Regions from separate parts of the Fictibacillus iocasae genome, predicted to be linked through region 2. Evidence: predicted binding sites of a transcription regulator. Region 2 holds the regulator's gene; each other region holds the start of a gene.

The links. Region 2 encodes CtsR, which represses protease genes until heat stress. Its sites were predicted from a motif close to ATGGTCAATAAAGGTCAAACA; they were not measured.
Region 1: a site for CtsR is predicted at 750-770, ahead of clpP (ATP-dependent Clp endopeptidase proteolytic subunit ClpP). Genes of this name have one in related genera too.
Region 3: a site for CtsR is predicted at 1,634-1,654, ahead of ACFQPF_RS00635 (ATP-dependent Clp protease ATP-binding subunit). Genes of this name have one in related genera too.

What each region holds. Positions count from the first base shown of each region.
Region 1 covers NZ_JBHTCP010000009.1:150,754-153,027, forward strand. The annotation lists gene cspD (cold-shock protein CspD) at 1-24, opposite strand, end outside; gene yvfG (protein YvfG) at 323-538, shown strand; gene clpP (ATP-dependent Clp endopeptidase proteolytic subunit ClpP) at 822-1,412, shown strand; gene trpE (anthranilate synthase component I) at 1,452-2,274, opposite strand, start outside.
Region 2 covers NZ_JBHTCP010000045.1:62,060-64,333, forward strand. The annotation lists gene mcsB (protein-arginine kinase McsB) at 1-293, opposite strand, end outside; gene mcsA (protein-arginine kinase activator protein McsA) at 283-816, opposite strand; gene ACFQPF_RS13510 (CtsR family transcriptional regulator) at 854-1,321, opposite strand.
Region 3 covers NZ_JBHTCP010000002.1:150,978-153,251, reverse strand. The annotation lists gene ACFQPF_RS00635 (ATP-dependent Clp protease ATP-binding subunit) at 1-1,543, opposite strand, end outside; gene ACFQPF_RS00630 (BsuPI-related putative proteinase inhibitor) at 1,908-2,274, opposite strand, start outside.

The sequences.
Region 1 (2,274 bases), on a different contig from region 2:
CCATTTCACTTTACCGTTTTGCATGGTGTTTCCTCCTAGTCACGCTCGTTATGTAAGCGTTTAAATGTTTCAACCACCTCACAGAGCAATATCCCGTCAATAAAAAAAATCGCCTTCCAAATAAGAGGGGGACTTTAAAACAGCATCCACTTCTTATCAAAAGTACGACTCGCTTTAAATCCGTTCTATTACACGTAAACTGGTTACCCTCAATATATCATGGCTGCACACTATTGTCAAAAAAGGATATCGTTTTGAACGTTGATTTTAGCACCTATTCTGTTAGGATAATAGAATACATGTAAATAAGAAGGAGCCCTATATGAGTGAGTCTTTTTCCATCCCTTATTTTGAAGAAAACCTTAGGCAGTTTATTGAGCGCAACGCGGATGTGTTCACGAAAACACATGCGATGAACGCTTATTATCGATCAATAGTCGGGACCTTGATCAACGACAACCTGAATAAAAACGGGGAGATTGTCAGACGCATCCGCAACCTGGAGGAAGCCTATAAGAATGTGAAAAGTGAATCATAATTCTTTCCCCATAAGCTGCAGCCGCCCACGTGGCAGGCTGCTTCTTTTTTCAAGTATCTTTTTTGCATCTGAAACGTTTAAATCCCGCTGTGCCGGGAATGATGAAGTTAGCCTGCAACGTGATAGGAAGGAATTCTTATCATCCATACCGAATAAGATAAATAGCCTTCAGCTGCCGTCTTTTCTTGAAATCATAAAAAGGGCTGCATATCGTTTGACCTTGTTTGACCTTTTTTGTATGATGACAGTACACACAATTAAATTGGTGAAGAGGAGGATTTACATGAACTTAATTCCTACAGTAATTGAACAGACTAACCGCGGTGAACGCGCGTATGACATTTATTCTCGCCTATTAAAGGACCGTATTATCATGCTTGGAAGCGCTATCGATGACAACGTGGCCAACTCGATCGTCGCACAGCTTCTCTTCCTTGCTGCTGAAGATCCAGAGAAGGATATCTCTCTCTACATAAACAGCCCGGGTGGATCCATCACAGCTGGTATGGCGATCTATGACACGATGAACTACATCAAGCCTCAGGTCTCTACAATCTGTATCGGTATGGCAGCTTCTATGGGCGCTTTCTTGCTTGCAGCAGGTGAGAAAGGAAAGCGTTATGTGCTTCCAAACTCTGAAGTTATGATTCATCAGCCGCTTGGCGGAACACGCGGACAGGCGAGCGATATCGAAATCCACGCACGCCGCATCATTCAAATGCGCGAGCAGCTGAATAAGATTCTTTCAGAAAAAACAGGCCAGCCGCTTGAAGTGATTGAGCGCGACACAGACCGCGACAACTTCCTTCTTGCAGAAGACGCGGTAAAATACGGACTTGTCGACAAGCTGATCACATCCGTTGACGCGAAGTAACCATGAATAGAGCGGACCTTAATCGGGTCCGCTCTTTTTTTATATGGCAGCGGCTTTTCTGCTGTATTCATGCGCCGCTTCAATCGCTTTAATCATGCCCATCGCTTTATTGATCGTCTCTTCGTACTCTTTCTCCGGAACCGAATCAGCGACCACACCTGCTCCTGCCTGCACATACGCTTTACCGTCTTGAAAAAGAATGGTCCGGATCGCAATGCACGAATCCATCGTCCCGTTAAAGCCGAGATAACCAACCGCGCCCGCATATAGTCCGCGCTTCTCATTCTCCAGCTCAGAAATAATCTGCAATGCTCTTACCTTTGGGGCACCTGACACCGTTCCCGCCGGCATGCACGATTTTAAGGCATCAAAGAAATCGAGGCCTTTCTTCAGCTTTCCTTTCACGTGCGACACGATATGCATCACATGCGAGTACCGCTCGATGTTCATGTACGATTCCACTTCAACCGAGCCGTATTCGGACACACGTCCCACATCATTTCGGCCAAGGTCAACCAGCATCACATGCTCGGCTGTTTCTTTCTCGTCCGCCAATAGTTCTCTTTCCAGCTGCTTGTCTTCTTCCTGCGTTTTGCCGCGCGGACGAGTTCCAGCAATTGGCCTGTTCTCTACCACGCCGTCCGTTACCTTCACGAGCAGCTCAGGAGATGAACCTACAACCACCTTTTCACCAGACTTGTAATAGTACAAATACGGCGAAGGGTTCATCACACGCAGCATGCGGTACACGTCAAAAGGGGAAACATCGGTCTCCACTTCAAAGCGCTGAGATAGAACAACCTGGAAGATATCACCAGCGCGAATATATTCCTTTGCTTTTTCAACCATCTCACAAAATTCT
Region 2 (2,274 bases):
AGATGGGGGCTGATCAGATGCTTCTCTACGAGCACTCTCTTTTCGATGGGCTCAAGCTCATTCATCATGAGCATTTCAAGCGGTCCAGCTTCGTTTGGCGCCTGCTCGCCGAGTGCTTCTTTTATCGTATGAATGACAGCCTGTTGTTGCTCTTTAGAGGCAAGCGTTGGAAACACATATTCTTTTAAATTTCTAGCAAGCCGGATTCGGCTGCTAAGTACAATGTTTGATTCGGGTCCGTCTTCTTTCATCCAAGGGCTGATCGCCTCATTTAAAAAACGCTTAAATGTCATCACGATCCCTCCCCGTATTCAATTTCTGCTCCAGCTGTCTGATCGTGTCCCGCGTCTGGGCTGCTTTTTCAAACTCTTCCGCTTGAACAAAATGCTGCATTTCCTGTCTTAGTTCCTGCAGCCGTTTCTTCTCCTGCAGATTCACCCCTGCCCGCTTTGGAATCTTACCCGTATGGAGTGTGCTTCCTCCGTGTACGCGTTTGAGCATGGGGTCAAGCTTCGCGCCGAACGTTGTGTAACATTCCGCACAGCCAAACCTCCCAATTTTAGCGAACTGGTGGTACGTCATGCCGCATTTGTTGCACGCTTTGGAAGGAGACACGCGTTCTTGATTTTGTGAGGGAACATTGCCATGCAGCATACCTGACAGCAAATGATGAATGGAAAAGGTATTCGACCCCGGCATCCATTCTCCTTTTTCTTTTGCACAATGTTCACAAATATGGAACTCTGTTTTCTCCCCATTCACAATTTTCGTAAAGTGAAGGGTCGCCGGCCTCTCTTGGCACTCTTCGCAATACATCGATTTCTCCCTCCCCTATATCAGATGAAAAGGCTGCTCATGTGGTTCTATATTTTAACGTCTTAATCATTGCCTTCAACAGGTCCGCGCGCACCCTGTCTCGTCCAGGCAGCTCGATGTTCAGCACCGTCCTGTCCATCGCGCTCACCATGAGCCTCGCCTCACGTTCTGTGATGATCTCTTCATCCATCAGCCGGCGAATGATGCTCTCTGCGTTTGCTTGCGACAGTGTATCCCCGATCAAGTGAATCAGCTGATCAATCAGCTGCACATAGTTTTCCGCTTCGACCTTCATGATCCGGATATATCCCCCGCCGCCGCGCTTGCTCTCCACAACAAAGCCTTTTTCAACGGTAAAACGGGTATTGATCACATAGTTGATTTGAGACGGAACGCACTGAAACCGTTCTGCTACATCCGTCCGTTTGATCTCAATTGCCCTTTCATCCGCACTCGATAAAATTTGCTTCAAGTAATTTTCTATGATGTCTGATATATTCCTCACTCTCTCACCCGCCCTCCTGACTTTGACTATCTTTGACTATATCTCCATTATATCCAAAACACCAAAAAAAATGCAATCACTCTCAGCAAAACATTATTACCCTTTTTCCCTTTATTTAACCTGTCGTAAACAATGATGTTTAATGAAGTTCATGAAACTCCGTTATCTTAGGAAATATGTTTTTTAGCGCGATTCTACGTTCGACCCGCAAATCTGGATTTTGGACCGAAAAAGGGTTTCCTTTGACCTGATTTTCTTTCATTTAGACCTGAAAAATTCATGTTTCGACCCGATTCGCTTTTTAGAGTGAGCTTGGCGGCAGCCAAGTAGCTAATTAATGGGATTGGTTTTCTAACTTGTTTTCATACATGCACGAAGATCACATGTCTTTCGTGATCTTCTTCCTTATTTATTTGTAGCTCTTTCTCCCTGTTTCCATACGAAAAAAAGAAGATCACCGCAGTTGGTGATCTTCTGTCTTCGCCCGGCCACGTCCTACTCTTACAGGGGGAAACCCTAAAGCTACCATCGGCGCTGAAGAGCTTAACTTCCGTGTTCGGTATGGAGCCTACAGCATGAATACGCTTCTTTGCTGGCTTGTGACGAGGAATTCACTTCCTCGGCTAGGCTTGTAGACGCAGGAACAGGACGGTGAATAACCTACACTCTTCTTTGTTCCCAAACATGCACGAAGATCACATGTCTTTCGTGATTTTCTTCCTTATTTATTTGTAGCTCTTTCTCCCTGTTTCCATACGAAAAAAAGAAGATCACCTCAGTTGGTAATCTTCTGTCTTTGCCCGGCCACGTCCTACTCTTACAGGGGGAAACCCTAAAGCTGCCATCGGCGCTGAAGAGCTTAACTTCCGTGTTCCGTATGGAGCCTACAGCTTGAAGACACTTCTTTGCTGGCTTGTGACGAGGAATCCACTTCCACGGCTAGGCTTGTAGAC
Region 3 (2,274 bases), on a different contig from region 2:
CTGCTTCCTCATGCCCCACGTATCCAGGAGGCGATCCGATCAGCTTAGATACGGAATGCTTTTCCATGTATTCAGACATATCAAGCCTGATCATCGCATCGCGGTCACCGAACAGTTCCTCAGCGAGCGTTTTAGTCAGTTCGGTCTTACCAACACCTGTTGGACCTGCGAACAAGAACGTTCCAATCGGCCGGTTTTTTGACTTAATACCAGCACGGCTGCGTCTTACGGCTTTCGCTACTTTTTCCACAGCTTCTTCCTGTCCGATCACCTTTTCAGCAAGTCTGTCTTTCAAGCCTTTAAGCTTAGACTGCTCATCAACCTGAAGCTTGCGTACAGGAATGCCGGTTTTCTTCTCAACGATATGCTGAATGGATTCCACTTCAACAATCGCCGATTTTTTCTCTTCTTCTTTAGCTTTTAATTTTTCTTCTAGCTGCAATTCCTCTTGGCGGAGTTTGGCTGCACGCTCATAATCCTCATCAAGAGCCGCTTTCTCCTTTTCCTTTCCAATGGTGAGCAGACGCTCTTCTATAGCTGATACTTCACCTGTTTCGTGAAGAAGGTTTGCTTTAGAGCCTGCCTCGTCCATCAAATCGATCGCTTTATCAGGCAGGAAGCGGTCCTGCACGTAACGGTGCGACAGCTGCACACACGCCTGCAGCGCTTCAGCACTGTAACGCACATTGTGGTACTCTTCGTATCGAGGCGCCAGTCCTTTTAATATTTCAAGCGCTTCTTCTGGTGTCGGTTCCTTAACCATCACCGGCTGGAAGCGGCGTTCAAGGGCAGCATCCTTTTCAATTTGGCGGTATTCTTTAAGCGTTGTCGCACCAATGACCTGGAGCTCGCCACGTGCGAGTGCCGGCTTTAAAATATTGCCCGCATCCATCGATCCTTCAGCAGAGCCCGCTCCGACTAGCTGGTGCACTTCATCGATAAATAGAATCACATTCTTGCGCTTCTTTAATTCAGCAATCAGCTGCTTCATACGTTCTTCAAACTGTCCGCGGATACCGGTATCGGCAACGAGTGAAGCGACGTCCAGCAAATACACTTCTTTGTTCAGCAGTTTTGCCGGTACCTTGCTCTCCGCAATCTTAAGCGCCAAGCCTTCAGCGATTGCCGTTTTACCAACACCCGGCTCACCGATAAGCACAGGGTTGTTCTTGTTTCTTCGATTAAGCACTTCGATCACACGGCTGATTTCTTCATCCCGGCCGATGACTGGATCGATTAATCCCGCTTTAGCAGCATCACTTAAGTTTCGGCCGAATTTATCAATAAATCCACCGCGTCCTCCCTCTTTCGTAGCAGGACCTTGCTGGCTGCCTTGATGAAATCCGAAAGATTGACCGTTTTGCATCATTTGTTTAAATAAATCATCAAATGAAGAGAAATTCATACCATTACCTCCCGCGTTCATTTCCTGTTTGACTTTATGGTAGCAATCCGTGCATAGCTTATATTGCTTTCTTGTCTGGTTATATGAAACATTCATGTGAATTGAGGCAGGATTTGCATTACATTGTTCACAACGCATGACCATTCCTCCTTAAATTGTAAGTACTTGTTGTAAGGCTGTCGTAAGTAAGGTTGACTTTGACTTTCTTTGACCTTATGACTGTATTATACTTTGACCTTTTTTGACTTTCAAGTACTTTGCTTCATAGTTTTTCAATTTCATGATTCGCGGGAAAGGATTACGAATACGTTTCCCTCTTTTATAGTCCATAAATCCTAAGAATGAAAGAAAACTTGGCTGAATCTAAGCCTTTCAGTCAGTCTTAAGGGCGCGTATCCATCTTTCCTTAACTTTTGACTACGTCGACTTTTTCCCGTATAAAATGATGCTTTCTAAAATATAAAAAAGAGCCTCATGCACTATGCATTCAGCCCCTTTATGGTTAGTTCAATTCGATATCAATGGTTTTTCTGTAATCTTCTGGTTCATTTTTTGCCGTAAGCCAGACTTCCACTTTGTACTTGCCTGGTGGGAGATCTTTAATCAGGATGTCCTGCACATATGAATCACCCTGTTTCACTGTCGCCTCGTTTAAAACCTGCATGAACATATGTTCTTTAGAAAACTCGTATACCACATTCCCGCTTTTGTCGGTTACAGTATAGTCGTAACGCTTGCCTGAAGTAAACTGAAACACCTTCACTTCTTCCGTCTGATTTTTTAGTTCATAGCGAAGCAGGACCTGTCCAGGCTTGTCCTCTAAGATAGAAAGTGAGGGCTCTATGGCACCTGCCACAATCCCTTGTTGT